3 regions of the Massilia sp. LjRoot122 genome follow, and region 3 is predicted to be linked to each of the others. Evidence: predicted binding sites of a transcription regulator. Region 3 holds the regulator's gene; each other region holds the start of a gene.
What was found. Region 3 encodes HrcA, which represses chaperone genes, less so after heat shock. Its sites were predicted from a motif close to TTAGCACTCNNNNNNNNNGAGTGCTAA; they were not measured.
Positions count from the first base shown of each region.

Region 1 (10,436 bases), 690 kb from region 3:
GGTCCGGTTGCTACGGCCACAACGGCGCCGACGACGTCGCGGCAGACGCGGTGCTGCTGGCGCGCGCCTTCCCCGACCTGCCGGTGCGGGTGCAGTGGATGCGCGAGGACGAACACGCCTGGGAACCCTTCGGCCCGGCGATGGTGGCGGACGTCCAGGCCAGCTTGGACGCGGCCGGCCGCATCGTCGACTGGCACTACGAGGTCTGGAGCCAGGCCCACGCCACCCGCCCCGGCAAGGCCGGCAACCTGCTGGCCGCCACCCTGCTGGCGCGCCCGTTCGCCCCGCCCGCACCGAAGCCGATCCCGCAACCCGAAGGCGGCGGCGACCGCAATGCCATTCCCTATTACGTGCTGCCGAACGCGCGCGTGACCCACCATTTCCAGCCGGCCGGGCCCTTCCGCACCTCGGCGCTGCGCTCGCTCGGCGCCTACTGCAACGTGTTCGCGATCGAAAGCTTCATGGACGAGCTGGCGCGCGCCGCGAACACCGACCCGGTGGCCTTCCGCCTGCGCCACCTGGCGGATCCACGCGCCATCGAGGTGGTGAAACTGGCGGCGGCGAAGTTCGGCTGGGACGCCTACAAGAAGACGCCCCGGCGCGGCCGCGGCTTCGCCTTCGCCCGCTATAAAAACTCGGCGGCCTATTGCGCGGTGGCGCTGGAAGTCGAGGTGGCGCTGGAGACCGGCTTCGTACGCATCGTGCGCGGCGATGCGGCGGTGGACTGCGGCGAAGTGGTCAACCCGGACGGCGTGCGCAACCAGATCGAGGGCGGCATCGTCCAGTCGGCCAGCTGGACCCTGCTGGAAGGGGTGCGCTTCGATGCCGGCCGGGTGCTGAGCCAGGACTGGGCCGGCTATCCGATCCTGCGTTTCAACGGGGTGCCGGAGCGCCTCGCCGTCCACCTGCTGGACCGGCCGGGCCAGCCTTTCCTCGGCACCGGCGAAGCGGCGCAGGGACCGGCCGCGGCGGCGCTGGCGAATGCGGTGGCGGATGCCTGCGGCCTGCGCGTGCGCGAGCTGCCGCTGGACCGTGCGCGCCTGCGCCGGCTTCAGGCCTGACGCGAGGCCAGCGTTACACCCTCGCCGATGGCGGGGGCCACCACGCGCAGGCCGCCGCGCAGGCTGGCTTCGCGGTCGATCAGGAAGGCCACCAGCAGCACCAGGCCGGTAAAGGTCATGCTCAGGTTGCGCAGTTCGCCGGTGGCGCAGAAGGCCAGGAACAGCGGCAGGTTGACCAGCGCGCAGATCGCCAGGTGGCGGCGCAGCACGCGCGGCGCCAGCGGCCAGGCGCGCCACAGCACGATCCCCAGCACCCCCAGGGTGCCGACGAAAGCGCGCGACGGCCCCACCAGGCCATAGGTGGTCTCGAGGCGGAAGTAGGGATTGCCGGACAAATAGGCCGCGACGTTGGCCGGCAGGTGGAATTCCAGCGCGCCGCCGAAGGCTTCGAGGTAGGCCGCCTTCAGCGCCAGGTTCATCAGGCCGGCGAGCAGCACCAGCATGCCCACCGCCAGCCAGGCCCTGCGGCGCGACAGCCGGCGGCGCAGCAGCGGATACAGGGCCGGCAGCACGAAGAAGAAAGTCTCCTTGTTCAGGGTCGCCACCAGCACCAGGGCCGCCAGCGCAATCAGCCTGGCGCGCAGGGCCAGCAGGAAGGCCAGGCTGGCGAACAGCAGTTCGACCGTATCGTAGAAGTAGCCGCCCACCGTCTGCAGATAGGGGAAACTCAATGCGAAGGCGGTCGGCGCCAGTACCGCGGCCAGCGGCGAGACATTGAAGTGCAACAGGATCCGGCGCAGCACGAACAGGCTGCCCAGCAGCGCGAGGAAGCTGAGGTAGTACACGACCGCATAGCGGAAGCGCGCGTCGTGCGTGCTGCCCGGCCGGCTCTTGGCGAAGACTGCGTCCGGCCGGAAGCGCGCGGCCACGCGCTCCTTGAGGCGATCGGGGGCGACGGCGTCGAGGCGGCGCGCCAGGTCCGGCAGCAGCTGGCGGTAGACGAAGGGCTTGTGCGCCTCCATGTCGAGCATGGCCGCGACGCCGAAGCGCGGATCGCCGTCGCGCAGTCCCCACTTGCCGGCGAAGCCCGAGAAGGCGGCCGCCGCCACGATCCAGAAGAAGGCGAACAGCAGGAAGCAGGCGGCAACACGCGACATCGCGCCCTGGTCCGTGGGGGAACTGGGGTGAAGGAAGCGGAGGGTGTCGGCTGTCATGATATATGCATATGACAGTAACGAAGCGAGGCCCTCGCGTCAACCTGTATGTACGGCCTAGTTGAAGGCCTTCCAGAACATGTAGGCCGCCAGCGCGTACAGGATCACCGCGAACACCTGCTGCAGCCGGCGCACCGGCATCCGGTGCGCGGTGCGCGCGCCGACCGGCGCCATCGTCACGCTGGCCAGCACGATGATGGCCAGCGCCGGCAGGTAGATGAAGCCGAGCGCGTACTCCGGCAGGCCGGGCTCGCCCCAGCCGAACCAGATGTTCGAGAGCGTGCCGGACAGCGCGATCGGGAAGCCCAGCGCCGCGCTGGTGGCGACCGCATTGTGGATGCGCACCCCGCACCAGGTCATGAAGGGCACCGACACGAAGCCGCCGCCGGCGCCGACGATGCCCGAGAGCGTGCCGATGAAGCCGCCGGTGGCGAACATGCCCGCCGTCCCCGGCAGCGCGCGCGCGGCCGCCGGCTTCTTCCCGATCAGCATCTGGGTGGCCGAGAAGGCGACGAAGACGCCGAAGAAGGCCGCCAGTACCGAAGAATCCATCTGCTTGCCGATCCAGGGCCCGATCCAGGAACCGACCAGGATGCCCGGCGCCAGCAGCTTCACCACGGGCCACAGCACCGCGCCGTGCTGGTGGTGGGCGCGCACCGAGGACAGGGAGGTAAACAGGATGGTCGCAAGCGAGGTCGCGATCGCCATGTGGATGGTCAGCTCCGGTGCGATGCCGCGCGCCGTGAAGATCATCGTGATGAAGGGCACCAGGATCATGCCGCCGCCGATGCCGAGCAGTCCGGCCGCGAAACCGCCGAAGGCGCCCATGGCGAGCAGCGCCAGGATCAGGCCGATGTCCATCAGCGCTTCCCTTCGCGCACCAGGGCGACGATGGTGTTCCACTCCGCCTGCGTCACCGGCGACACCGACAGCCGGCTGCCCTTCTGCAGCAGCACCATGTCTTCCAGTCCCGGCGTGGCGCGCAGTTCGGCCAGCGGCAGGTAGCGCCCTGCGTCCAGCGCGCGCACGTCGACCGAGATCCAGCGCGGTTCTTCCTGCTTTGCCTTGGGGTCGTGGTAAGGGGAAGATGGATCGAACTGGGTGGCGTCCGGATACGCGCCGCTGGCCACTTCGGCGATGCCGGCCACGCCGGGCACGGCGCAGCTGGAGTGGTAGAACAGGATGCCGTCGCCGACCGACATGGCGTCGCGCATGAAGTTGCGCGCCTGGTAGTTGCGCACCCCGAACCAGGACACGGTCTTCGCGGGCGCCGCCAGCACGTCGTCGAAACTGACTTCGTCCGGTTCGGATTTCATCAACCAATAGCGCATCGCATCTCCATCAACATCGCGCAAAAAAAAAGCGGCTGCGTACCTTAAGTGCGCAACCGCTCGTGTGTGTAGCCCCGCCTGTGTCGTTATTGCCGGCATCCCGAACCAAAAGGCTCAAGGTGGTCGCAGTCAGCTCAATTTCGGGTTCGTCAGACTAGTGACGCTCGCGCCCACCAAGCATGTCCCACAACCTATGCGAAAGAATGGTTCAAGGAATATATGACAAATCTCGAACACCGCAGGGTAGAGCGCAGTTTACTCTGTTGGCCGAGCATGTCAACCGAATCGCGAGCTCAGGACAGGTTTTCCTGCGGCGCCAGCGCCTTGTCGAGGACGGTGTGCATCGCTTCCAGCTTCTGCTTGACTTCGAGGATCGACATGTCGGACAACGGGCCCTGGGGCGATTTCACCGACAGGAATTCCGCTGCCACGCTGAGCGCCGCCATGACCGCGATGCGGTCGGTGCCCTTGACCTTGCCCGAGTCGCGCAGCGCGCACATCTTGCCGTCCAGGTAGCTGACCGCTTCGCGCAGGGTGCGCTCCTCGCCTTCGCGGCAGGCCAGGCGGTAAGGCTGGCCCATGATGGTGCAATCGAGATGGATCATTGGGTGGCCTCGCTGGCTTCGCCGTCGGCTTCAGGCGCCTCGGGTTCCTCCGGCGCCGGGAACTGCTCGAGCAGCGCCTCGACGCGGCGCTGGGCCTCGTTCAGGCGCTCCTTGAACGCGAGGTTCTCGGCGCTCAGCAGGCTGTTGGCCTGGCGCAGCAGGTAGTTCTCGGCACGCAGCGACTGGGTCAGCTGGGCGAGCCGGTCGATTTTGTCGGAGAGGTCTTGGAATTCGGAAATCATTCGACACTATAGGACTGAGATGGTTTTTCCGTCAACCGAATCGCAAGCGCGCGTCACGGCCTTGCCATCCAGTGTACCCTGCCCGGCTGTTGTCGGCGAGACCACATCAAAACCCTGCTCAGCCCTCCATTACATTGGTCCTCGTCAAAAAAGTCAGTGCGAGCACACACACAGCGTCTTGAAATGGGATGTTATGATCCCTATAATTAGCACTCGTTAGTAGAGAGTGCTAACAACTCTTTCGAAGCCGACGCCACCTGGCGGCGGCACTGAATCGCAAGTCAAACCACTGAAAAATAAGGAGTTTTGCATGAACCTTCGTCCTCTGCACGATCGCGTAATCGTGAAGCGTCTCGACCAGGAAACCAAAACTGCATCCGGCCTGATCATTCCCGATGCAGCCGCCGAGAAGCCGGACCAGGGTGAGATCCTCGCCGTCGGTAACGGCAAGGTGCAGGAAAACGGCCAGGTCCGTCCGCTGGAAGTGAAGGTCGGCGACCGCGTCCTGTTCGGCAAGTACTCGGGCCAGGCCGTCAAGGTCGATGGCCAGGAACTGCTGGTCATGCGCGAAGAAGACATCATGGCCGTCGTGGCCCTGTAATCTCGCATCCTCCCTCAATACCCTCGAAACCATTCGGAGAAACAAGACATGGCAGCTAAAGAAGTAATTTTCGGCGACGCAGCGCGCGCCAAGATGGTTGAAGGCGTCAACATCCTCGCCAACGCAGTCAAGGTCACCCTGGGCCCGAAAGGCCGCAACGTCGTGCTGGAGCGCTCGTTCGGCGCCCCGACCGTCACCAAGGACGGCGTCTCGGTCGCGAAAGAGATCGAACTGAAGGACAAGCTCCAGAACATGGGCGCGCAGATGGTCAAGGAAGTCGCGTCGAAGACCAGCGACAATGCCGGTGACGGCACCACCACCGCGACCGTGCTGGCACAAGCCATCGTCCGCGAAGGCATGAAGTTCGTTGCCGCCGGCATGAACCCGATGGACCTGAAGCGCGGCATCGACAAAGCCGTCGCCGCCACCGTCGAAGAACTGAAGAAGATCGCCAAGCCGACCACCACCTCGAAAGAGATCGCCCAGGTCGGCGCCATCTCGGCCAACTCGGAAACCTCGATCGGCGAGCGCATTGCTGAAGCAATGGAAAAAGTCGGCAAGGAAGGCGTCATCACCGTCGAAGACGGCAAGTCGCTGAACGACGAGCTGGACATCGTGGAAGGCATGCAGTTCGACCGCGGCTACCTGTCGCCGTACTTCATCAACAACCCGGACAAGCAGGTCGCCGTTCACGAGAACCCGTTCATCCTGCTGTGCGACAAGAAGATCTCGAACATCCGTGACCTGCTGCCGGTGCTGGAGCAGGTCGCCAAGGCCGGCCGTCCGCTGGTGATCGTCGCCGAAGACATCGAAGGCGAAGCGCTGGCGACCCTGGTGGTCAACAACATCCGTGGCATCCTGAAGACCGTCGCCGTCAAGGCACCGGGCTTCGGCGACCGCCGCAAGGCCATGCTGGAAGACATCGCCATCCTGACCGGTGGCCAGGTCATCGCCGAAGAAGTCGGCCTGACCCTGGAAAAGGTCACGCTGAACGAACTGGGCCAGGCCAAGCGCGTCGAAGTGGGCAAGGAAAACACCATCATCATCGACGGCGCCGGCGCCGCTGAAGCGATCGAAGCACGCGTCAAGATGGTCCGCGTCCAGATCGAAGAAGCGACCTCGGACTACGACCGCGAAAAACTGCAAGAGCGCGTGGCCAAGCTGGCCGGCGGCGTTGCCGTGATCCGCGTCGGTGCAGCCACCGAAGTCGAGATGAAAGAGAAGAAGGCACGCGTGGAAGACGCGCTGCACGCTACCCGCGCTGCCGTGGAAGAAGGCATCGTCCCGGGCGGCGGCGTGGCCCTGCTGCGCGCACGTTCGAACATCGACATCAAGGGCGACAACCCTGACCAGGACGCAGGCATCAAGATCGTCCTGCGCGCCATGGAAGAGCCGCTGCGCATGATCGTCCAGAACGCCGGCGACGAGCCGTCGGTCGTGGTGGCAGCCGTCATCGCCGGCACCGGCAACTACGGCTACAACGCCGCCAACGGCACCTACGGCGACATGGTCGAAATGGGCGTGCTGGATCCGGCCAAGGTCACCCGTTCGGCCCTGCAGAACGCAGCGTCGATCGCCGGCCTGATGCTGACCACCGACTGCATGGTGTCGGAAGTCACCGAAGACAAGCCGGCCGGCGGCATGGGCGGCATGGGTGGCATGGGCGGCATGGGCGGCATGGACGGCATGATGTAATTAGTCCAGGCCTGGCGCCGGCGTTGCCGGCGCTGCCCTGTCGAAAAGCCTGTAAGGTTAACGCCTTGCAGGCTTTTTTCTTTTGGAGGCAAGCATGGCGACCGTGAATGCGGACGAACTCGAGAACGCGATGATCCTGGCCGACCCGCCGCGCGCCGGCAGGGCCTGGGTCTGCCGCGCCAGCGGCGAGGTGCTGGTCAAGGCCGACATGGTGGGCAGCCACACGCCCCTGCCGGACGACATCCACGAAGAAGAAACGTACATCCCGGTGCCCGGGTGCAGCCGCCTCGGCCTGGGCCAGGCCGTCGTGCTCGATTTCGTGCGGCAGCAGCTGCCCGGCGAGGAAGAGAACGTGGGAACCATGCTGCGCGGCGCGGGCGGCTTCGAACGCTTCGCGAAGCTGGCGCAGGAGCGCGGCCTGCTCGCAGCCTGGCACGCCTTCCGTCAGGAGCGCACGCTTGCCGCGCTGCGCGCATGGTGCGAAGCGCAGGGCCTGGAACTGGGTTCCTGAAGCAGCGCGGCGGCGCCGTCCCCGGCCCTCAGGTGGAGCAGCGTCGCCATCATCAGGAAGGACGGATACAGCCAGCCGCCGCCGGGAATCATCGTCGTCCAGCCATTGCCCGTGTGCGCGACCAGGGCGCCGGCCAGCAGGGGCAGCAATGCCAGCGAGGCCACGCGCCCGTGGATGCCGAGGATGATCAGGACGCCGCCCGCCAGCTCCAGCAGCGCCACCGGCCACGCAATCGGCGTGGGCATGCCTTGCGCATTGAGGAAGGCGGCAAGAGCGGGCATACTGAAGGCCGCCAGTTTCAGGAAGGCGTGGGACAGCCAGGCGGCGCCGAGCGCGAGGCGCAGCAGCAATGTGGCGTAGGGAGCGATGCTGTAGCGGTTCATGATCTGCCTTTGCGAAGTGGTTGGAGGTGCGTTCACTCTAGCCATGCAGGGCCCCCATTAAAATAAGCAGCCATGAAAGCACCCCCTGCAAAAATGCAAGCGAAGCTGGGACTGCCCGACCTGGAAATCATCCTGGCCCTACACCGCGGCCGCACCCTGGCACGGGCTGCCGAACGGCTGCAGGTGGATGCCTCCACGGTGTTTCGCGCGATCCGGCGCATCGAAAAGGACATCGGCGAACTGCTGTTCGACCGCGGGCGCCATGGGTATGCCGCTACCACGCTCGGGCGCGCCCTCGCCGCGCATGCGGAGCGCATCGAACAACAGCTCGAGGAAGCGCGCGAGACCGCCTTCAACCAGGACGCCGAGCCTTCCGGCCTGCTGCGCATCACGCTCACCGAGACCCTGTTCCACACCGTGCTGCTGCCGGTGCTGCCGCGCTTCAGCGCCGCCTATCCGCGCATCGCGCTCGAACTGGTAACCTCGAATGCGCTTGCCAACCTGGGGCAGCGCGAGGCCGATATCGCCATCCGGGTCACCAATGCGCCGCCCGAGCATTTAGTGGGCATCCGCCTCGGCACCATGCGCTCGGCGCTGTGGGCCGGCAGGGATTTCCTGGCCGCGCAGCCGGCGGACCGCCAGGTCGCGGAGATGGACTGGATCGCCCTGGACGACAGCCTGGCGGAGCATCCCTCGCAGCTGTGGCGCCGCACTGCCCTGCCGGCGGTGACGCCACGCTACAAGGTCGGCAACCTGCTGGCGGTCGCGGGCGCCGTGGTGAACGGCCTGGGCGTCGGCGTGGTGCCGCTGGCGGTCATGCGCGGGCATCCGCATGCGGAGATGATCGGCGCTCCACTGCCCGAGCTGGACATCGGCCTGTGGGTACTGGCCCATCCCGATACCCGCTACCTCGGGCGGATGAAGGCCATGTTCGATTTCCTGCGCACGTCCATCGTCTTACCCGAGGCCGGCACGCGCCTGTCCTGACGGGCACCACCTGCCCCTCCCATGCATTGCGCATTGACGAGGTCTTGACGCGATGTTACTGTACTAACCGTACTAGTACAGCATGGAGATCACATGAGTCGCCGAACACCCTTGATGCTCAACATCGCCACCGGCGACACCCGCCCGATCAACCGCCAGATCGTCGACGGCGTGCGCCGCCTGATCGCCAGCGGCGAGCTGCCGGTGGGCGCCGCCCTGCCCAGCGTGCGCGGCCTGGCCCAGCAGCTGTCGATCAATCCCAACACCGTGGCCAAGGCCTATGGCGAACTGGCCGCCGAGGGCTGGGTGGAGTCGCGCGCGGGCCTCGGCCTGTTCGTACTGCCGCCGCGCCAGCTGCTGTCGGACGCCGAGCGCGAACGGCGCCTGGGCGAGGCGGTCGACCGCTTCACCGGCGACGTCATCGGCCTGGGTTATTCCAGCGACGAAGTGCTGGACCGTGTTGCCGGCGAGCTGGCCGCCTGCCTGCCGCGCAAGCGCGCATAAGGACCACCATGAACGACTTCGTCATCTCGACCGACCAGCTGTGCCTGTCCTACAAGGGCAAGCAAGCCCTCGACCACCTGAGTCTGCAGCTGCCGCGCGGCGGCGTGCATGCCATCGTCGGCGCCAACGGCGCCGGCAAATCCACGCTGTTCCGCGTGCTGCTCGGCTTCGCCTGCGCCGACAGCGGCTCCGCCTCCGTGCTGGGCTGCGACAGCCGCCTACTAACCCCGCAGCTGCGCTCGCGCATCGGCTTCGTCAATGAAGAGCACACCCTGCCGGGCTGGATGCGGGTCGAGGAGCTGGCCAACATGCAGCGCCGCCTCTACCCGCTATGGAACGACGCGCGCTACCGCCAGGTGCTGGCCAACTTCAACGTCGGCGACCGCCAGCGGGTCGCCGAACTGTCGCGGGGCGAGCGCGCCGGCGTCAGCCTGGCCCTCGCGCTGGCGCAGGGGCCGGAACTGCTGATCCTCGACGAACCCACGCTCGGCCTGGACGTGGTGGCCAAGCGCGCCTTCCTCGACGCCCTGCTGCAGACCAGCCTGGACGACGGCGCCACCATCGTCTACTGCTCGCACCAGATGGAAGAGATCGAGCGCGTCGCCGACAACCTCGTGATCCTCGAGCGCGGCCTGCTGCGCCACATGTCGCCGCCCGGCGATTTCTGCGAGCGGGTCAGCTTGTGGATCGCCGACTTCCCCTTCCGCCAACCCGAAGCTGCCCACCTCCCGGGCGTGCTCGAGATGCGCGTGATCGACGGCCTGACCCACCTGGTGGTGTTCGACGGCGGCATCGATTTCGGCCACCGCCTGCGCCTGATGGGTGCACGCACCGCACAGCAGATGCCGGTCAGTCTCGACCGCGCCGTCAACGGTTTCCTGGCGCGCGGCCATGCCGGCGTCCCCACGCTTTCCGCCGCAGCCTGAAAGACCCGACAGATGAAAGAACTTTTCCTCAGCGAGTGCCGGCGTTTCCGCACCCTCGCCCTGGTCGCCGCCGCCGTGCACCTGGTGCTCCTGCAACTGGCGTCACGCCTCATCGAACCGCTGCAGCAGCGCTGGCAGCCCCAGGCCCTGTTCCTGGTGATCAGCGCCGTCGCCGGACTGGCCTTCGCCGCCGTCCAGTTCAACAGCGTCCGCCAGCCCAGCCGCTGGCTGTGGCTGATGCACCGTCCGCTGCCGCGCGGCCGCATCTTCGGCGCGCTGTCGCTGGCGTCAACGGCGCTGCTGGTCTTCGTCATCGGCCTGCCGGCCCTGCTGGCCGTGGCCGGCAACGACCACTTCACCGGGCGCACCGTCGACACCCGTCACTACCTGATTCCGCTGCACCTGCTGCTGGCCAGCCTCACCGCCTGGCTGGGCG
Region 1 is NZ_CAXUPB020000001.1:1,080,938-1,091,373, reverse strand. Features, by position in the region: gene ACSQ25_RS04690 (molybdopterin cofactor-binding domain-containing protein) at 1-1,061, shown strand, start outside; gene ACSQ25_RS04685 (hypothetical protein) at 1,052-2,215, opposite strand; gene ACSQ25_RS04680 (sulfite exporter TauE/SafE family protein) at 2,273-3,076, opposite strand; gene ACSQ25_RS04675 (EVE domain-containing protein) at 3,076-3,546, opposite strand; RNA gene ssrS (6S RNA) at 3,614-3,794, opposite strand; gene ACSQ25_RS04665 (cell division protein ZapA) at 3,840-4,151, opposite strand; gene ACSQ25_RS04660 (hypothetical protein) at 4,148-4,393, opposite strand; gene groES (co-chaperone GroES) at 4,704-4,994, shown strand; gene groL (chaperonin GroEL) at 5,043-6,689, shown strand; gene ACSQ25_RS04645 (hypothetical protein) at 6,784-7,200, shown strand; gene ACSQ25_RS04640 (DoxX family membrane protein) at 7,134-7,583, opposite strand; gene ACSQ25_RS04635 (LysR substrate-binding domain-containing protein) at 7,656-8,570, shown strand; gene ACSQ25_RS04630 (GntR family transcriptional regulator) at 8,664-9,074, shown strand; gene ACSQ25_RS04625 (ABC transporter ATP-binding protein) at 9,083-10,000, shown strand; gene ACSQ25_RS04620 (hypothetical protein) at 10,013-10,436, shown strand, end outside.
Region 1: a site for HrcA is predicted at 4,600-4,626, ahead of groES (co-chaperone GroES). Genes of this name have one in related genera too.

Region 2 (10,436 bases), 4.2 Mb from region 3:
GCGCCACGCTTTCCTCGCCGCGATGCCGGCCATCCTGGCGCAGGCGCGCGCCGATGAAGCAGGCCTGGCCCTGCTGTTCATCGACCTCGACGAATTCAAGCAGGTCAACGACACCCACGGCCACGCGAGCGGCGACCAGCTCTTGCGGTCGGCGGCAGGGCGCCTGCTGTCGCTGCTGCGGCCGAGCGACCAGGTGGCGCGCTTCGGCGGCGACGAGTTCCTGGTGCTGCTGCATCCCTGCGAGGGCGAGCGCCAGGCCGCCTCGGTGGCGGCGCGCATCGTCGACGCCTTCAGCGCCCCCTTCCTGATCGGCGACGAGCTGCACGCGGTCGGCGCCTCGATCGGCATCAGCATGTTCCCGCGCGACGGCCAGGACGCCGAGACCCTGGTGCGCCACAGCGACATCGCGATGTACGCCGGGAAGAACGAAGGCAAGGGCCAGTACCGCTTCTTCGAGCCGGCGCTGTCGAACCAGCTGAATTCACGCGCACGCCTGAAGCAGCGCATGCTGGAAGCGATCGAGCGCGACCAGTTCACGCTGTACTACCAGCCGCGCGTCGATGCGCGCAGCGGCGAGCTGCTGAGCATGGAGGCGCTGATCCGCTGGCAGCATCCGGAACTGGGCCTGGTGCCGCCCGGCGAGTTCATTCCGCTGGCCGAGAGCACCGGCCTGATTCGCAGCATCGGCGAAGTCGTGATCGACAAGGCCTGTGCTCAGCTGGCGGCCTGGCGCGATGCCGGCGCCGGCCTGGTGCCGGTATCGATCAACGTCTCGCCCAAGCAGTTCCTGCGCGGCGGCGTGCAGCGCCACCTGAGCAGCGCCATGGCGCGCCACCGCGTGCCGGCCAGCCTGATCGAAGTCGAGATCACCGAGTCGGCCATGATGGGCGACCACGACGAGATCCTGGCCGAACTGGCAGCGCTGCGCGCGCTCGGGGTCAAGCTGCACGTGGACGATTTCGGCACCGGCTACTCCTCGCTGTCGCAGCTGCAGCGCCTCAGGATGGACGTGCTGAAGGTCGACCGCGCCTTCACCATGGAGCTCGGCAACTCGAAGGAGGGCAAGGTCTTCTTCCAGGCGATCGTGTCGATGGCGCACGCGCTCGGCATGTCGGTGGTGGCCGAGGGCGTCGAGACCGAAGAGCAGCTCCAGATCCTGCGCGGGCTGGATTGCAACGAGGTGCAGGGCTATTACATCGCGCGTCCGATGCCCGCCGGCGACATGGAGGCGATGATGCGGCAGCGCTTCCTGCTCGAGATGGCCGTCGCGGCCTGAGCGGGCGGCGGATATGCTATTGTCTCGGGTTCGACTGAAAGACTCGCATGACCTTCACCGCTCTCATCTTCCTCGCCCTCGCGATGTCCACCGACGCCTTTGCCGCGGCGATCGCCAAGGGCGCCGCCCTGCGCAATCCCGGCCTGCCGCAGGCGTTGCGTATCGGCCTGCTGTTCGGCTGCATCGAAACCATCACGCCCATCATCGGCTGGGGCCTCGGCTCGCTGGCCGCCGATGCGATCCGCCAATGGGACCACTGGATCGCCTTCGTCCTGCTGCTGGGACTGGGCGGGCGCATGATCTGGCTGTCCTTCGGCGCCGACGAGGATGAAGAATCCGGCGGCTCGCAGAACCTGCTGGTGCTGGTGCTGACCGCGGTGGCGACCAGCATCGACGCGATGGCGGTCGGGGTCGGACTGGCCTTCGTCGACGTCTCGATCATGCATGCGGCCGTGGCGATCGGCATCGCCACCACGACCATGGTGACCATCGGCGTGCTGCTGGGCCGGCGCCTGGGCGCGGCCGTGGGCCGCAACGCGGAACGGATCGGCGGGGTGGTGCTGGTGCTGGTGGGGACAACCATTTTGATCGAGCACCTGCAGCACTGAGCTAATGCTCCGGCGAGCACAGCACCCCGATCTGCTCGTGCTCAGCCGGTCATGCGATTGAATACCTCGCGCACGGCCAGTCCACCGCCGCCGATGAGCAGGCTGAAGTACAGGATGGTGACGACGTTGCTGATATGGCCCAGCAGGACGCTGACGCCGTCGCGCTGCAGCAGGCCGATGGCCAGGAACAGCAGGGCCACGGCCGGGAAGGTATTGCTGAACGGGATCAGGCCGAAAGGCATCATCAGCAGCACCGCGCCCAGGATCATGCCCGCATTGTTGAGATGCTGGATCGGACCGTTGGCCACCAGCCACTGGATACGGTTGGGCTTGCTCACGCGTTCGATCCGGTACAGCCAGGGCAGGGCCTTGCGCAGGACCGGGCGCAGCTTGGCTGTCGAGATGGTCCGGTGCTTCAGTTTTGCCGGGACCCAGAGTTCGCGGCCGAACAGGCGGCTGATGCCGATCAGGAGGATGGCAGCGCCGAAGACGGTGCTCACGCCCGGAATCGATACCGGGATCAGGAAGACCAGCGTGAGCAGGGCAGTCAGGATCAGCAGGCCTTCGTTGCCGACCTGATGGATGAGTTCACTCAAGGTGATGCCGCCGGGCGGCAGGGAGCGGACCAGACCGCGGAGCTTCTTGAAAACCGGTTCGCCTTGCATGGGTTCTTTCATCTTGTACTGCCGTCTGGCCGAAAGGCAAGAGTATAGTGCAAGACAGCGCACTCCCGTTGCGTCAATGCCTTGGGAGTGCGCGAAACCCACAGACCGCCTGGCGAAAGACCTGGCTCAGCCGCGCCGCGCCGCCTCGATCGCCGCTACGTCGATCTTCCGCATTGTCATCATCGCCTCGAACACGCGTTTCGCCACCGCCGGATCGGGATCGGCGATGCCTGCGGTGAGCACGCGCGGCGTGATCTGCCACGACAGGCCCCATCGATCCTTGCACCAGCCGCAGGCGCTTTCTTGGCCGCCATTGCCGACGATCGCATTCCACAGGCGGTCGGTCTCTTCCTGGTCGTCGGTAGCAATCTGGAAAGAAAAGGCTTCGTTGTGCTGGAAGGCCGGCCCGCCGTTCAGGCCGATGCAGGGGATGCCGGCCACGGTGAAGCCGACGGTCAGCACGTCACCCTGTTTGCCGGCGGGATAATCGCTCGGCGCCCGGAAGACCTGGCCGACCTCGCTGTCGGGGAAGGTTTTTGCGTAGAACTGCGCCGCTTCCAGCGCCGACCCGTTGAACCAGAGGCAAACCGTATTCTTGCTGACCATGGGACTCTCCGTTAGTGGAACTGCAATCGGGAACCGCCTGCCAGCATAGCGCATTCGCGCGGCTGGTCGCAGGAATCAGTCGAGATCGGTCGCGTCGTGGCGTTCCGCCACCTGTTCCTCCGGCTTGCCGCGCACGCGGTTGACCTTGCGGCCGCGGATGACGGCCGGGCGGGCCGCGATCTCGTCGGCCCAGCGTCGCACATTCCTGTATTCATGCACGGAGAGGAATTCGCCCGCTTCATACAGTTCGCCGCGCACCATGCCGCCGTACCACGGCCAGATCGCCATGTCGGCAATCGTGTATTCGTCGCCGGCGATAAAACGCTTGTTGGCAAGCTCGCGCTCCAGCACGTCGAGCTGGCGCTTGGTCTCCATCGCATAGCGGTCGATCGGGTATTGCAGCTTTTCCGGCGCATAGGCATAGAAGTGGCCGAAGCCGCCGCCCACGAAAGGCGCCGAACCCATCTGCCAGAACAGCCAGTTCATGGTCTCGGCACGGGCCGTCCCCGCGGCCGGCAGGAAGGCGCCGAACTTCTCGGCCAGGTAGACCAGGATCGATCCGGATTCGAACACCCGCACCGGTTCCGGGCCGCTGCGGTCGAGCAGGGCCGGAATCTTCGAGTTCGGATTGATGTCGACGAAGCCGCTCGAGAACTGGGCGCCTTCGTTGATCCTGATGAGCCAGGCATCGTACTCGGCGCCGCCATGGCCCAGCGCCAGCAGCTCTTCCAGCATGATGGTCACCTTGACGCCATTGGGCGTGCCCAGCGAGTACAGCTGCAGCGGGTGCTTGCCGACCGGAAGTTCGGCCTCGTGGGTGGGGCCGGCGACCGGGCGGTTGATGTTGGCGAAGCTGCCGCCGGAAGAAAGCGGCGGGGTCCAGACTTTCGGCGGGACGTACTGGTCGGTCATCGGTTTCTCCTTGTGCAGGCCTGGTCAAAACAGCATTCTAGCCGGGGCCTGCCGGATGCGTTTTTCGGGCCCTGGAAAAAGAAAACCCCGCCGAGGCGGGGTTCTTGTCTGGCTGCTTGGCTTACACGTAAGCCGCCAGCGCACCCTTCATCTTCTTCAGCGCAGCCGATTCGATCTGGCGGATACGCTCGGCCGACACGCCGAACTCTTCGGCCAGCGTGTGCAGCGTGGCGCCCGAACCGTCATCGTTGGCCAGCCAGCGCGCTTCGACGATGCGGCGCGAACGCGGGTCCAGCTTCGACAGCGCGGTCTCCAGACCTTCCGACTGCAGGCGGTCGACCTGCTCGGCTTCCAGCACGCGGGTCGGCTCCTGCTGCTCCGAGGACAGGTAGGCGATCGGGGCGAACTTGTCGTCGTCGTCATCGGTCGGCGATTCGAGGGCGATGTCGCGGCCCGACAGGCGGGTTTCCATCTCGATCACTTCCTCGCGCTTGACGTCGAGCATCTTCGCCAGCTCGTCGACCTGGCTCGGGGTCATGGTGTCGAGGGTCTGCTTGTTGCTGCGCAGATTGAAGAACAGCTTGCGCTGGGCCTTGGTCGTCGCGACCTTCACCAGACGCCAGTTCTTCAGGATGTATTCGTGCATCTCGGCCTTGATCCAGTGCATCGCGTACGACACGAGGCGGACGCCCTGGTTCGGGTCGAAGCGCTTGACTGCCTTCATCAGGCCGATATTGCCTTCCTGGATCAGGTCGGCGTGCGGCAGGCCGTAGCCGAGGTAGCCGCGTGCGATCGAGACCACCAGGCGCAGGTGCGACAGCACCAGCTTCTGGGCGGCGTCCAGGTCATTCTTTTCCCGCAGCGACTTCGCCAGCGAAACTTCTTCTTCGTGGGTGAGCATCGGCAGGCGGTTGACGGCCGAGATATAGGCGTCAATATTGCCGAGATTGCCGGTGAACCCCAGGTTCAGGGCGCGACTGCCGGCAGGAACCAATGCGGATTGTGCGGACATGTTCATTTCCCTCGTAGTGATCTTGCTGCATCCTTAATGTGCCACCGACCCATGTCGCGCGACACCAGCGTTACCCCTTGTTACTCGGATGCTTTCCTTGATTTCGCTGTATCTGAGACATATATTAGCACTCTCCCGAGGTGAGTGCTAGGCAAGGCATTGATTTGCCAAAATCGATTAAGTTTGGCTAAAGTATTGCCTTTGGGAATCAAAATCGCGTCGTTTTAACTGTAGAGCAGACGACCTGTACCCGATTGATTCAGCTCAAAAGTGAGCATAAAACGGCTGGAAAACCTGTCAGGGACAGATTAAAGGCCGCAGGAAGGGCCTTCTGTTGGATGGCGCACGTAGAGGGGGGACGCATTGTAGGACAGGCGCCCGTCTGCGCGTAGGGAGGGACGGCCAAGCCCCGGTGGCGTGGCCGTCCGCTTGACGGAATTACTGCAGGCGCGCCAGGTGACGCTGCACCGACAGCATGGCGCCGATCAGTCCGAGGCCGGCGCTGATCGCCAGTACGCCCGCAATTTCCAGCCCGCCGAGCGGCGTCAGCTGGAATTCCGAAGCATATAGCCTTGCAAATTCGGCAATCGCGCCGTTCAGCGGATTCAGCGCCAGCAGCACTGCGCCGAGCGCCACCGCACCCGCGCACAGGCCCAGCAGCGCGCCCGTGTAGTAGAACGGGCGGTGGATGAAGTTGTCGGTCGCACCCAGCAGCTTCGACACGGCGATCTCTTCCTTCTGCGTCAGTACCTGCAGGCGGATGGTATTGAACACCACCGCGATCACCACGATGCCGAGCGTGAGCGCCAGCAGCAGCAGGGCCAGGCGCAGGATGCCGAGCAGGGCGGCAAGGCGCTTGACCCAGGCCGAATCCACCTGCACGGTATCGACGCCGGGCAGGGCGCGCAGCTGTTCGACCATGCCGTCGACCTGGGCGGCGGCGCCGCTGCCGCCGAGCTTCATTACATAGCTGTCCGGCAGCGGGTTCTCGCCCAGGGTGTCGAGCACGTCGCTCAGGCCGCTCTTGTCCTTGAGCGCCGCCAGCGCGTTCTCGCGCGGGATGAAGGCGACGTCCGCCTTGCCGCCGGTGGCCACGATGGCGCGGATGCGCGGCTGCAGGGTCGTGGCTTCCTCGCGCGTCGCTTCGGCCTTCATGAACAGGCTGATTTCCGGATCGACCGACAGCTGTTGGGACAGCGGCCGCACGTTGTCGAGCAGGGTAATGCCGGCGAAGGGCAGCATCAGCGCGAAGGCGACCACGAGCACGTTGAACAGGAAGCTGCCCGGCGCCTTGCGCACCGTGGACAGGGCCGCGCCAAGGGCGAAGCGGTGCTGGCGGAACCAGGGGCTCATGCGGCACCTCCGATCAATTGACCGTGTTCGAGGCGGATCACGCGCGCGGCCGCACTGTCGAGCACCTGCTCGTCGTGGGTCGAGATCACGCAGGTCACGCCGACGGCATGGAAGGCGCGCAGGGCGTCGAGCACCTTGTCGGCCGCCACGCGGTCGAGGTTGGCGGTCGGTTCGTCGGCCAGGATGATCTGCGGGCGGTTGACGATGGCGCGCGCGATCGCCACGCGCTGCTGCTCGCCGCCGGACAGTTCCAGCGGCATGGCCCTGGTGCGATCGAGCAGGCCCACCTTGTCGAGGGCGGCGCGGGCGCGCTGTTCCGCCTGCGCCTTCGGGGCGCCGGTGACCAGCAGCGGCAGCATCACGTTGCCGAGGATGTTGCGGTCATTGAGCAGGCGCTGGTGCTGGAAGATCAGGCCCAGGTTACGGCGCAGGAAGGGGATGCCGGCCTTCTTGAGCCGGCCGATGTCCTGGCCGTTGACGGTCACCCTGCCGCTGGTCGGACGTTCGACCGCGGCCACCATCTTCATCAGGGTCGACTTGCCCGCGCCGGAAGGGCCGGCCAGGTAGACCAGCTCGCCCTTGCCGATGTTGAGGGAGACGTCGCGCAAGGCATAGGCGTCGGTGGAGTATTGTTTGGAGACGGACTGGAATTCGATCATCGGGTGCGCGTCCTTCAACCCAGCAGGGCTTCGACGAATTCTTCGGCGTCGAAGGGCTGCAGGTCGTCCAGCTTCTCGCCGACGCCGATGAAATATACCGGCACCGGACGGGTGCGCGCGATCGCGGCCAGCACGCCGCCCTTGGCGGTGCCGTCCAGCTTGGTGATCACCAGGCCGGTCAGCTGCAGCGCGTCGTCGAAGGCCTTCACCTGGGCCAGCGCGTTCTGGCCGGTGTTGCCGTCGATGACCAGCAGGGTTTCGTGCGGGGCGCCGTCCATGCCCTTGCCGATGACGCGCTTGATCTTCTTGAGTTCTTCCATCAGGTGCAGCTGGGTCGGCAGGCGGCCGGCGGTGTCGACCATGACCACGTCGGTGCCGCGCGCCTTGCCCGACTGGACCGCGTCAAAGGCGACGGCGGCCGGGTCGCCCGACGCCTGCGAGATCACGGTGACGTTGTTGCGCTGGCCCCAGACCATCAGCTGCTCGCGCGCGGCGGCGCGGAAGGTGTCGCCCGCGGCCAGCAGTACCGACTGGTCGAAGCGCTGCATGTGCTTGGCCAGCTTGCCGATGGTGGTGGTCTTGCCGGCGCCGTTCACGCCCGAGATCATCATCACCAGCGGTTCGTGGCGGCCCAGTTCGAGGGGCTTCTGCAGCGGCGTCAGGAGCTCGATCATCAGCTCCTTCAGCGCGGCCTTGACCTGGGCGGCGTCCAGCAGCTTGTCTTCCTTGACCTTGCGGCGCAGGGAATCCAGCAGGTACTGGGTGGCGTCCATGCCGGCGTCCGACATCAGCAGCGCGGATTCGAGTTCCTCGTACAGGTCCTCGTCGATGCGCGCGCCCACGAACAGCAGGGACAGGTTGCTCGAGGTCTTGGACAGGCCGGCCTTCAGGCGCGTCATCCAGGACTGCTTCTTTTCAGCGTCGGTGGTCGGGCGTTCCGCGGTTTCCGGGAACAACTCGCCGATGTCGGCTGGTGCTGGTGCGGAAGTCGGAGCGGAGGTCGGCGCCGCGGTCGGCGCCGGCGCAAGCGGTGCATCCAGTGCACCGGGCACGAACATCGGCGCCGCTGCGGGAGCAGACGCGGGCTGGCTCGGCTCCGGGACCTCGGTCTCAGGCTTCTTTCTCTTGAAGAAACTAAACATATATGGGGGCGAATCCTGCGCAGGATACCGGCGGTCGCCGGGGGTGAAAAAAGTGCGAATATTTTACCAGAGCAGCAAGACGCGACCGTCAAAGGCCGGTATCGACGCTAGAAGATGCATCGAAGGAACTCTTTGTTGCGTTATTGATGAAACCGACTGGCTACTCAACAGTGCACTTCTGGAAAACGCTGGCGACTTGCGTTAAATTGAACGCGGAGAGAAAACCAGAAAACACAACGGGGCACACCGTGAAAATCACAAACTTCCTGAAGCGCATCATCTATGGCGACAACGCCACGGATGGCAGCGCTGCGAACATGCGCAACATTATCGTGTGGGCCTTCATCGCCCTCGTCGCATTGTTCCTGACCAGCCCGGAGCAAGTCAGTTTCTTCGACCGGCCGATTCCGCTGCCGGCCGAGCTGGGGCTGGGACAGTAGGGTGGGCGGGTTTCCCGCCCACGCGGTGATCGCTGCGGCTTGATATAGCGCGGCTGCGCTGGCGCCCGTTGACCGCGTGGGCGGCACAGCCGCCCACCCTACGATTCAGCGGCCGGCCTTGGCCGCTTCCGCCGTCTTGCGGATCGTCTCCAGCGTCGCGTTCGGCGTAATCAGGTTGCCGTCGTAGCGCAGTTCGATCACGGCCGGCAGCTTGTGCTCGTTCGCATGTGCCAGCGCGCGCTGCAGGGCGGGCGCGAATTCCTCGGTCTTCTCGACCACCTCGCCGTGGCCGCCATAGGCGCGCGCCAGCGCCGCGAAATCCGGATTGTGCAGGTTGGTACCCGACACGCGGCCCGGGTAGTCGCGTTCCTGGTGCATGCGGATGGTGCCGAACATGCCGTTATTGAACACCAGCATGATCACCCCGGCCTTGTACTGCACGGCGGTGGCCAGTTCCTGGCCCGTCATCATGAATTCGCCGTCGCCGGCGAAGGTCACCACGGTGCGCTGCGGATCGATGATCTTGGCCGCCACGCCGGCCGGCACCGCATACCCCATGGCGCCGTTGGTCGGCGCGAGCTGGGTGCGCTTGCCGCCGTAGCGGTAGAAGCGGTGGGCCCAGGTCGCGTAGTTGCCGGCGCCATTCGTGATGATGGTGTCGCGGGGCGCCTGCTTCATCAGCTCCTGCACCACCTGCCACAGGTCGAGCGGCGCGGCGCCGTCGCGGAAGATCGGCGGCTGCGCCTGCCATGCGGCCAGGTCGGCCTTGGCCTCTTCGACCGTGCCGGCCCAGGCCGCCGCATCCACCGGCGCCATCGCGGCCAGCATCGCGCACACCTGCGCCGGACCGCTGGCGATCATCAGGTCCGCCTGGTAGACGCTGCCGAGTTCTTCCGGGTCCGCATGGACGTGGACCAGGCGCTGGCGCGGCACGGGCGACGCCAGCAGCGAGTAGCCGCTGGTGGTCATCTCGCCCAGGCGCGGGCCGATGGCGATCACCAGGTCGGCTTCCTTGACACGGGTGGCCAGTTTCGGGTTGATGCCGATGCCGACGTCGCCCACGTAGTTCGGGTGGGCGTTGTCCAGCAGATCCTGGAAGCGGAAGGTGCAGCCCACCGGCAGCCGGTTCGCTTCGGCGAAGCGGGCCAGGTCGGCGCAGGCTTCGTCAGTCCAGGAACCGCCGCCCAGCAGCACCATCGGGCGCTGCGCTTCCGCCAGCATGGCGCGCAGTCGGGCGATCTGGTCCTGCGAGGGCGCGGCCTGCACCGGCTGGTAGCGGCGTGCATCGGGCACCTCGGCTTTCGTGATCAGCATGTCTTCCGGCAGGGCCAGCACCACCGGGCCGGGCCGGCCGCTGGTGGCGACCTGGAAGGCGCGCGCGATGTATTCGGGGATGCGGTCGGCGCGGTCGATCTGGGTGACCCACTTGGCCATCTGGCCGAACATGCGGCGGTAGTCGATTTCCTGGAAGGCTTCGCGGTCGATGAAGTCGCTGCCGACCTGGCCGATGAACAGGATCATCGGGGTCGAGTCCTGGTAGGCCGTATGGACGCCGATCGAGGCATTGGTGGCGCCCGGACCGCGGGTGACGAAGCAGATGCCCGGCTTGCCGGTCATCTTGCCGTAGGCCTCGGCCATGAACGCCGCGCCGCCTTCCTGCCGGTTGATCACGAAGCGGATATCCGAATCGTGCAGCGCATCCAGCACGTCGAGGTAGCTTTCGCCGGGCACGCCGAAGGCGGTGTCCACGCCGTGGATATGGA
Region 2 is NZ_CAXUPB020000001.1:4,547,311-4,557,746, reverse strand. Features, by position in the region: gene ACSQ25_RS19955 (bifunctional diguanylate cyclase/phosphodiesterase) at 1-1,276, shown strand, start outside; gene ACSQ25_RS19950 (manganese efflux pump MntP) at 1,324-1,884, shown strand; gene ACSQ25_RS19945 (exopolysaccharide biosynthesis protein) at 1,926-2,561, opposite strand; gene ACSQ25_RS19940 (VOC family protein) at 2,676-3,155, opposite strand; gene yghU (glutathione-dependent disulfide-bond oxidoreductase) at 3,231-4,067, opposite strand; gene rpoH (RNA polymerase sigma factor RpoH) at 4,189-5,079, opposite strand; gene ftsX (permease-like cell division protein FtsX) at 5,518-6,432, opposite strand; gene ftsE (cell division ATP-binding protein FtsE) at 6,429-7,091, opposite strand; gene ftsY (signal recognition particle-docking protein FtsY) at 7,106-8,233, opposite strand; gene ACSQ25_RS19910 (hypothetical protein) at 8,482-8,673, shown strand; gene ACSQ25_RS19905 (thiamine pyrophosphate-binding protein) at 8,779-10,436, opposite strand, start outside.
Region 2: a site for HrcA is predicted at 5,204-5,230, ahead of rpoH (RNA polymerase sigma factor RpoH). Genes of this name have one in related genera too.

Region 3 (10,436 bases):
CAGGCGCGCGTCCTGGCTGCCGGAAGTGGAGGAATTTTGATACAAAGAAGACATGAAGCGGCCTGGTGAAACGGGTTGATCGAAATTATTCCCATATAATAAGGGATTCATCCCAAAAATACCGCCCTTTATGGCGCACGCAGATTCTCCATGAGCTGGTTTTCGGCCCACCCATTTCCCCCGCGCCAGGCGCTCGCATTGTATGTACTGGCCAGCGCAGCGGCCGGCATGTCCTTGCCCCTGCATGCACAGAACGTAGTACCGGCGCCACACCCGGATGAGCAGGACCTGCCGATCACGATCCACGCCGAGGACATCAGCGGCCGTCCCGACCGCCAGCTGAACCTCGAGCGCAATGTCGAACTGACACGTGGCCAGACCCGCCTGACCGCCGACAGCGCCTGCTACATGCGCGTCGAAGACCAGGTGACGGCCACCGGCAACGTCAAGATGTGGCGCTTCGGCGACCGCTACAAGGGCGACGAGCTGCAGCTGAACCTGGAGACCGGCAAGGGCTACGTGCTGCGTCCCGAATACCGTTTGCAGCTGAATAACGCCCAGGGCAATGCCTCGCGCATCGACTTCCTCGGCGAAGACGTGGCGCTGGTGCGCGACGGCACCTACAGCACCTGCGAAGGCCCGGATCCGGACTGGTACCTGAAATCGAGCACGTTGCGCCTGGACAGCGGGCGCGACGTCGGCCTGGCCGGCAAGACCGTCATCTATTTCAAGGACGTGCCGATCATCGGCACCCCGGCCCTGTCGTTCTCGCTGTCGGGCGCGCGCCGCTCCGGCTGGCTGGCGCCCACCGTGGGCTTCGGCTCCAAGGGCAAGGCCGAGATCATGGTGCCGTATTACTTCAACATCGCGCCCAACCGCGACCTGACGCTGTATCCGCGCATGATGTTCGACCGCGGCCTGCAGCTCGGCGCCACCGGACGCTACCTCGGCGTCACCGGGCTCGGTGCCTACCAGGGCGAGACCCACCTCGAGGGCCTGCGCAAGGACCGCGAGACCGGCGAGGACCGCTGGCGCGTCGATTCGGTCCACACCCAGGCACTCGGCCCGGGCTGGTCCTACGGCTGGAACCTGCATGCGGCTTCCGACGACGAATACCCGAGCGACTTCTCGCGTACCGTGGCCGCCAGCGCCGAGCGCCAGCTGCTGCGCGAAGTGCGCACCGACTTCGTCGGCCAGTACTGGAACCTGAGCGCGCGCGCCCAGAACTACCAGGTGCTGCAAGACCCGGCCGCGGCCAACAACCCGAGCCTGACGGTGCCGCGCCCCTACGACCGCATGCCGCAGATTAACTTCCACGCCGGCCGCTACGACGTCAAGGGCTTCGACTGGGCGGTGGATGCCGAGGCGGTCAGCTTCTGGCACCCGGACCTGTTGCGCGGCAACCGTGCCGTGGCCGTGGCCCAGGTCAGCTACCCGATCGTGCGCCCGGGCTGGTTCATCACGCCGAAAGTCATCAGCCACCACAGCAAGTACGACCTGGACCGCGCCAACGGCTACACCGGCCCGACCAAGCTGTCGCGCAGCCTGAACACCGTCTCACTCGACAGCGGCCTGGTGTTCGAGCGCGATACCACGCTGTTCAAGAGCGCCATGACCCAGACCCTGGAACCGCGCCTGTTCTACGTCTACACGCCGTACAAGAACCAGGACCTGTTCCCGGTATTCGACACCGGCCGCTCGGGCTTCAACTACGCCCAGCTGTTCAGCGAGAACCGCTATGTCGGCCTGGACCGCGTGTCCGACGCCAACCAGCTGACCGCCGCCCTGGTGTCGCGCTTCATCCAGCCGGACGGCGCCGAGCGCCTGCGCCTGGCCTTCGGCCAGCGCATGTACTTCAAGGAGCCGCGCGTCCGCCTGCCGGGCGAAGCGCTGCACCAGAGCCGCTCGGACGTGCTGCTGGCGGCCTCGGGCCGCATTTCCGAGACCTGGAGCTTCGATAGCGGCGTACAATATGACGCGACCGGCAGCAACCTGTACAGCTCGAACCTGAGCACGCAGTGGCGGCCGGCCGCGATGAAGGTCCTGAACGCCGAATACCGTTACCAGCGTGGCAGCTTCCGCAACGTCGACCTGTCGGGCCAGTGGCCCCTGTCGTCCCGCTGGTACGGCGTCGGCCGCGTGAGCTACGCGCTGCGCTCCTACACCGTGGGAAATGCGACGCCAGGCAAGGGCAAGCTGCTCGAGAGCCTCGTGGGGCTCGAGTACAAGGCCGACTGCTGGGTGTTCCGCGCCGGCGTCCAGCGCTTCGTGACCGCCGCCCAGACCACCTCGACGCCGATCTTCTTCCAGCTCGAGCTCAATGGGCTGTCGCGCCTGGGATCGGGCAACCCGCTCGAGACGTTCAACAAGAGCGTCCCGGGCTACCAGCAGCTGAACACGAATGTGGGGCGTCCCTGATTTTTAAGGACGCCTTAACCGCCGTGGAGTACACTCCCCGCCGGACAATTGAATGATTCTTCACCCTGAATGAGTGCTTTCCCGATGACGCGTTCCACCCGTATGCACCAACTCAAGCTTGCCGCAGCCCTGCTGTGTGCGCTGACCGCGGGCCAGGTCATGGCCCAAGCTGCCGCCCCGGCCACCAAGCCGGGCAGCGGCTTCCTGCCGCCGGCGTCCAGCAGCGCCAAGGTGATCGATTCGATCCACGTCGTGGTCAATGACGAAGTGATCACGAAAAACGAAGTGCGCAACCGCGTGGCCCAGACCGTGCAGAACCTGAAGGCGCGCAACGTGCAGCTGCCGGACCAGACCACCCTGGAACGCCAGGTGGTCGAGTCGATGATCGTCGAGCGTGCCCAGCTGCAGCTGGCCAAGGAAATGGGCGTGCGCGTCGACGACCGCCGGCTCGACGCCACCATCGGCCGCATCGCCGAGAACCAGAAGATGTCGGTGCAGGAGCTGCGCAACCAGATGGAAAAAGAGGGTCTGGCCTACGGCCAGTTCCGCGAAGACATCCGCAACGAAATCATGATGCAGCAGCTGCGCGAGCATGAGGTCGATTCCAAGATCCAGGTCTCGGAAGCCGAGATCGACACCTACCTCGCCGCTTCCAAGGCCGCCGCAGCCGAGCGGGTCGAGATGAACCTGGCCCAGATCCTGGTGGCGGTGCCCGAGAACGCTTCGCCCGAGCAGATCGCCGCACGCCGCGCGCGCGCCGAGGAAGTGGCGCGCCAGCTGCGCACCGGCGCCGAATTCGGCAAGATGGCCGCGACCTATTCCGACGCACCCGACGCCCTGAAGGGCGGCGACATCGGCTGGCGCGATCCGGACCGCCTGCCGCCGGTCTTCGCGACCGAGCTGCGCAAGCTGAATGCCGGCCAGGTCACCCCGATCATCAAGACCAACGTCGGCTTCCACATCCTGCGCGTGGCCGACAAGCGCAGGCTGGCCGAAGCCGCCGCGAACGAGCCGGCCGTGGTCCAGCAGACCCGCGTCAGCCACATCCTCATGAAGCCGACGCCGACCATGACCGCGGCCGACGTCAAGAAGAAGCTGCTCGAACTGAAGGAAAAGGTCGTCAACAAGACCGCCACCTTCGAAGACCTGGCACGCCAGAACAGCCAGGAACCGGGCAGCGCGGCCAAGGGCGGCGACCTGGGTTGGCTGGAACCGGGCGATGCCGGTCCGGAATTCGACCAGGCCCTGAGCACCCTGAAACCGGGCGAGATCTCGGACGTCATCGAGTCCTCGTTCGGCTTCCACATCCTGCGCGTTACCGAGCGCAAGTCCGAAGACCAGAGCGCGCAGAAGGAACGCAACGCGGCACGCCAGGTCCTGCGCGAGCGCAAGATGCAGGAAGGTCTGGAAGACTGGATGCGCCAGGTGCGCGACCGCGCCTACGTCGAGTTCCGCGAGGAGCAGTAATCCATGACCGCGGGCGATTTGCGCCGGCCTTGCGCGGCCCGGCCAACCCTCGCGGTCACGGTCGGCGAGCCGGCCGGCATCGGTCCCGAAATCTCGATCCGCGCGGCCTGGGCGCTGCGCGAATCCGCCAACTGCGTGCTGGTCGGCGACGCCGCCTTCCTGGCGCTTACCGCCAGCCTGATCGATCCCGCCATCCGCCTGTCGGCACTGTCGATCCAGGCCCTGCGTAACGGCGGCCTGCCACAGTTCGGCAAGGACCGGCTGGCCGTGGTCGACGTGCCGCTCGCCGCGCACGTGGTGCCGGGCCGGCTGGACGCCGAGAACGGACGCGCCGTGCTGGCCACCCTGGACCTCGCGATCGAAGGCGCTAAAGTAGGCTGGTTCGACGGCATCGTCACCGCGCCGCTCCAGAAAAGCACCATCAACGACGCCGGCGTGGCCTTTTCCGGCCATACCGAATACCTGGCCGAGAAGACCGCTACCCCGAAGGTCGTGATGATGCTGGCAGGGCAGCCGGGCGGCGATCAGCCCTACCTGCGGGTGGCGTTGGCCACCACCCACCTGCCCCTCAAGGATGTCCCCGGCGCGCTGACGCACGAGAACCTGGCGCGGGTGATCGACATCATCGACGCCGACCTGAAGGGCAAATTCGGGATCGCCGCGCCGCGCATCCTGGTCACCGGCCTGAACCCGCACGCGGGCGAGAACGGCTACCTGGGGCGCGAGGAGATCGAGGTCATCACGCCGGTGCTGGAAGAGGCCAGGGCGCGCGGCATCGACGCGCGCGGCCCCTATCCGGCCGACACCCTGTTCCAGCCGAAGTACCTCTCGGGGGCCGACTGCGTACTGGCGATGTACCACGACCAGGGCCTGCCGGTGCTGAAGCACGCCACCTTCGGACGCGGCATCAACGTCACGCTCGGCCTGCCGATCGTGCGCACCTCGGTCGACCACGGTACCGCGCTCGACCTCGCGGCCCGGGGGCTGGGCCTGGCCGACTGCGGCAGCATGGAAGAGGCGATCCGCGCCGCCATGCAGATGGCATCAACAACAAGAAAGTAATCATGAAACACGTCGCACGCAAGCGCTTCGGCCAGAACTTCCTGACCGACAAACTCGTCCTGGACAACATCATCGACGCCATCGGGCCGTCCCGCGGCGAGACGATGGTCGAGATCGGCCCCGGCCTGGCCGCCATGACGGCGCTGCTGCTCAAGTCGCTCGACCATATGCACGTGGTGGAACTCGACCGCGACCTGGTGGCGCGCCTGGAAAAAGCCTACCCGCGCGAGAAGCTCACCGTGCACTCGGGCGATGCGCTGAAATTCGATTTCGGTTCGATTCCGGTGCCGGAAGGGCAGAAGCTGCGCGTGGTCGGCAACCTGCCGTACAACATCTCGAGCCCGCTGCTGTTCCACCTGGCCGAATTCGCGCCGCTGGTCGAGGACCAGCACTTCATGCTGCAGAAGGAAGTGGTCGAACGCATGGTGGCCGAGCCGGGCACCAAGGCCTACAGCCGCCTGTCGGTGATGCTGCAGTGGCGCTACGACATGGACCTGCTGTTCATCGTCCCGCCGACCGCCTTCGACCCGCCGCCGCAGGTCGATTCGGCCATCGTGCGCATGATCCCCAAGCGCCAGATGCTGGAAGTCGATGGCGCCACGCTGGAAAAGGTCGTGGCCAAGGCCTTCTCGCAGCGCCGCAAGGTGATCCGCAACTGCGTGGCAGGGATGTTCACCGAGGCGCAGCTGGTCGAGGCGGGGATCGATCCGGGGGCGCGGCCGGAGGCGGTGGGGCTGGAGCAGTACGTGGCGTTGGCGAATCTGCTCTGATCAGTGCCGAAGTCGCGGTATTAGAAACCTGTATAGGTAACCAACGTCGTTCCGGCGAAGGCCGGAACCCAATTCCGTTGCGTTCCGCTGTCGCGTGCACTAGCTGGCAGAAGCGGTACGCCAGCAAACTTGGATCCCGGCCTTCGCCGGGATGACGGATCCAAGACTAACGATTATCGTAATCGCCAGTGCATAGCTGGCAAATACTTAAACCCCTGCTCTACATTGCGCCGCACAATCGCGGCGCATCCCGCATTTCGTCCCTTCATCCGCCGTTTTTTGCAGTCCGTCGCAGCCCGCTGGAGCCTTCGGGGCCCATTGGATACAGTGCATCCATCGACAGCCGCAATACATCAAGAAGCGGCCAACCAGCCAACCGAAGGAGCACGACAATGAACACCCTCAAGCACATGGAAGCCATCTTCATCGCCGCCCTGGTCCTCGCCGGCGCCAGCAGCTTCGCGCAGGCCGCCAACAGCCGCGCCGCCGAGGCCTACAACGCCCAGGTGTCGGTCGGCGATGCCCAGGTCGCCGTCGTGAAGGTAACGGCCAAGCGTCCGGCCTGACCCGGATATGCAGGCGAAAAAAAAGCCCGCTGTTGAGGCGGGCTTAAATCCAATTCTTTTCTGAGGAGAGTTGGAGGAGACAGGAGTTAGTATGCTGCGTTACAGCATATAAGTCCAATTTCCCTTTCGCATACTCGACATAAGTTTTGCGAATATCTCAGGTCGGAACGCAGTTGATGTTGATGTTGGTGACGTCGGCGTCGCCCATGGTGCCGGTCGGGTTCTCGACCGTGCAGACGCGGCCCTTCGGCTGGGTGACGATGGTCACGCCGTAGGTCTGGTTGTACGGTACCGACCCCGCCATGAAGTAGTCGAACGCAGCGCCCGTTGTGTTGGTTTCGGCTGGAATGATGATGGTCGAGCCGGTGGTGCTGCCGTTGGTCAGCACCAGGCCGGTATTGTCCTTGGTCAGCCCGGTGACCTTGCCGCCGATCCGGAATTCATTGATGAAGCACTCGAAGCGTGCGTTGATCGACGCCAGGCGGCCGGCCGTGTCGGCATTGCTCAGCGGGAAGAACTGGTGGACGCGGCAGTTCTGGTGCAGCGGCGGGCTGGACACCGTCACACTGTAGGTGTCGCCGTACTCGAGCTTGTTCGGGAAGCTGAAGGTGACCGGGTCGCCAGCCTTGGCGGGCGGGGCCAGGTTGATGCTGGTGCCGTTATTGGTGAGCACCATGCCCGGGTAGACCACGCCGTCGACGCTGCCGCCCACGGTGTAATCATCGTCGCCGCCGCCACCGCAGGATGCCAGGGTCACTGCCATTGCCAGCATGCTTGCCGGACGGATCAGGGAAAACGTCATGAAGGTTGCTCCAGTTTAAGTGCGGGGACCGCAGGTGACCGCCACATTGGTGATGTCGTTCGCGCCCACCGTGCCGGTGCCGTTGGCGACCGTGCAGGTCTGGTTGTCGGGCTGGGTCAGGATGGCGACGCCGTAGGGCGCATCTTCGTTGACCTTGGCCATGCTGAAGGAGGTGGCGCCCGCGGGAACCGGAACGCGGTCCGCGCCGTTGACCAGCACCAGGTTGTTGCCGACCAGGCCGGATACCGTGCCCTTCAGCTCATGCTGGCGGATGGTGCAGGTGATGCGGATGGTATTGATGCTGAACGCCACCTTGCCCTTGTTGTCCGTCGCCTGGCAGTCGGCCGCGTTGCTCGGGAAGCTCTTGATCGTGACGTTGTAGCTGGAATCGGTTTCCACCAGCTCCGGGAAATAGAACTCGCCGACGCCGCTGTTGGTCGGATTGATGGCCAGGTCGGCACCGCCGTTGTTCTGTACGACCAGGCCGGGCTTGGTCACGCCGGTGAAGGTGCCGCCGACATACAGGTCGCCATCGCTGCCGCCGCACGCGGACAGCGCCAGCGCGCATGCCAGTGCAGCCCCGGCACGCAGGTAGGAACTCTTCATAATTTCTCCAAAAAATCTGACTGGTGAACGTGCAAAGCGTGTGCAAGTGATCAGCGGACACGCAGTTGGACGCTCATCGCCCAACATTTATCGCCCAACATTTTAGTGCATTTGGCAAGCAGCTGGACGGTTTGCCTTTGTATCACGGTGTAACCGTCGGTATTTGGGATCCGGAACCGAGACCGATTGCTTTCTACGGGCGTGCTCGCTATGCTTGGACCAGCTACCCATCTCCCAATCGACCACGTCATGACGCAGCGCCGCCCCTGGCCCAAAGCAGTATTGTTCGACCTCGACGAGACCCTGTGGCCGATCGCCCCGGTGATCATCGAGGCCGAGCAGATCCTGTTCGCCTGGCTGCGCGCGCATGCGCCGCGGGTGGCGCAGCAGTACACGATCGAGACGCTGCGCCAGGCCCGGCTCGAGCTGCTGGCGCGCCAGCCCGAATTCCAGCTCGACCTGGGCGCCCTGCGCCGGGCCGGCCTGATCGCCGCCTTCGAGCAGGCCGGCGAGGATGCCGGCAAGGTGGAGCAGGCCATGGCCGAATTCTTCGCCGCCCGCAACGCGGTGATCCCCTATGACGACGTGCTGCCCGGCCTGCTGCGCCTGAAGGGCAGGGTGAAGATCGGCTCCGTCACCAACGGCAATGCCGACCTGCAGACGATCGGCCTGGCGCGCCATTTCGACGCTTCGGTGGCCGCGCCCAGCTTCGGTGTCGCCAAGCCGGACGTAAAGATCTTCCTGGAAGCCTGCCGGCTGCTGGATGTGGCGCCGCAGGAGGCGGTCTACGTGGGCGACGACCTGCGGCTCGACGTCTACGGCGCCCAGCGCGCCGGGCTGCGCGCGGTGTGGATGAACCGGACCGGCCAGGTGAACTACCTGCCGGATGAGGTCAAGCCCGACGCCGAGGTGCACAGCCTGGACGGATTGCTGGACTGGCTCAAGCGCGAGCACGACTGAACTGGCGCCGCGTCTACCAACGCGTGCATAATATGAGCATGCAACTCGAACCCCGCGCCCAGACCCTGCTCAAAGCCCTCGTCGAGCGCTACATCGCCGACGGCCAGCCCGTCGGATCGCGCGCGCTCTCGAAGATTTCCGGCCTCGACCTGTCGCCGGCCACGATCCGCAACATCATGGCCGACCTCGAGGAAATGGGCTACGTGTCCAGCCCGCACACCTCGGCCGGCCGGATTCCCACCCCGCGCGGCTACCGGCTGTTCGTCGATACCCTGCTCACCGTGCAGCACATCGACGAGCACGCGGTCGGCGCCCAGAACATGCGCCTGCCGAGCCATCATCCGCAGAAGCTCATCGCCAACGCGGCCCAGATGCTGTCCTCGCTGTCGACCTTCGCCGGGGTGGTGCAGAGCCCGCGGCGCGAATCGGTGTTCCAGCAGATCGAATTCCTCCGTTTGTCCGAAAAGCGCATCCTGCTGGTGATCGTCGACCCGCGCGGCGACGTCCAGAACCGGCTGCTGCTGACTGACGTCGACTACACGCCGGGGCAACTGATCCAGTCGGCCAATTACCTGAACCAGAACTACGCGGGACTCACCTTCGACGAGGTGCGCAAGCGCCTGGGCGGCGAGCTGCGCCAGCTGCGCGACGACATGGGCCGCCTGATGCAGGTGGCGGTGGAGGCGGGCAGCGAGGCGATGGCCGAGGGCGACGACATGGTGATCGCGGGCGAACGCAACCTGCTGTCGGTGTCGGACCTGTCGTCCAACATGAGCTCCTTGCGCCAGATGTTCGAGATGTTCGAGCAGAAGACCGGCCTGATGCAGCTGCTCGACGTGTCGAGCAAGGCGGGCGGGGTGCAGATCTTCATCGGCGGCGAGTCGAAGCTGGTGCCGATGGACGAAATGAGCGTGGTGACCGCGCCCTACGAGGTCAACGGCCGCATCGTCGGCACCCTGGGGGTGATCGGGCCGACGCGCATGGCCTATGAGCGCGTGATCCCGATCGTGGATATCACCGCGAAGCTGCTGTCGAATGCCCTGAGCCAGTCCTGAAGCGCGGCTGCCCCCGCATTGCGCCAGATCGCCTCCGCCCGGCTGTGCGCGGTGTACGGTGTATTCAACCGTACCCACGAAGGGAGTCTCCCATGTTGACCAGGACTTTGCGTGTGCCGGCGCTGCTCGGCATGAGCTTCCTTGCTGCCTGCGGCAGCGACGACAGGCCCGACAAGCCCGAGCCGCCGCTCGACCCGGACCTGGTCGCCGAGGGACGCAAGATTTTCCGCTTCGACAGCTTCGGCGACGAGGCGCGCTGGACCGATACCCTGCGCATGCACGAGGTCATCGCGGCGCAGGTGGACCCGGTCACGGCCCTGTCGGTCGGCCTGAAGGTCGATGCCGAGGCGCTGCCTCCCGCCGTCTTGCAAGGCATCAAGGATGGCAGCGTGGACCTGCGCAGCCCGCAAACCACGGTCACGCTGCTCAAGCTCAATGCGGTGGTGGGCCTGGTCGGCAAGGTCGAAACCGTGCACGGGAAGGACGTGCTCAAACGGGTCGGCACGACCTGCGCGCTGTGCCACTCCACCGTCGATAATGCATTTGCGCCCGGGATCGGCAAGCGTCTCGACGGCTGGGCCAACCGTGACCTGAACCCGGGGGCGATCATTGCGCTGTCGCCTGCGCTGAGCGCGGCCCAGAAGGCGGTCTACAATTCCTGGGGCAAGGGAAAGTACGATCCCCGCTTCAACCTGGACGGCATCAACGGCCCCGTGCTCATTCCCCCGGC
Region 3 is NZ_CAXUPB020000001.1:385,996-396,431, forward strand. Features, by position in the region: gene ACSQ25_RS01720 (aminoglycoside phosphotransferase family protein) at 1-54, opposite strand, end outside; gene ACSQ25_RS01725 (LPS-assembly protein LptD) at 151-2,418, shown strand; gene ACSQ25_RS01730 (peptidylprolyl isomerase) at 2,503-3,885, shown strand; gene pdxA (4-hydroxythreonine-4-phosphate dehydrogenase PdxA) at 3,889-4,947, shown strand; gene rsmA (16S rRNA (adenine(1518)-N(6)/adenine(1519)-N(6))-dimethyltransferase RsmA) at 4,950-5,717, shown strand; gene ACSQ25_RS01745 (hypothetical protein) at 6,110-6,283, shown strand; gene ACSQ25_RS01750 (hypothetical protein) at 6,441-7,085, opposite strand; gene ACSQ25_RS01755 (hypothetical protein) at 7,101-7,691, opposite strand; gene ACSQ25_RS01760 (HAD family hydrolase) at 7,941-8,651, shown strand; gene hrcA (heat-inducible transcriptional repressor HrcA) at 8,690-9,706, shown strand; gene ACSQ25_RS01770 (c-type cytochrome) at 9,799-10,436, shown strand, end outside.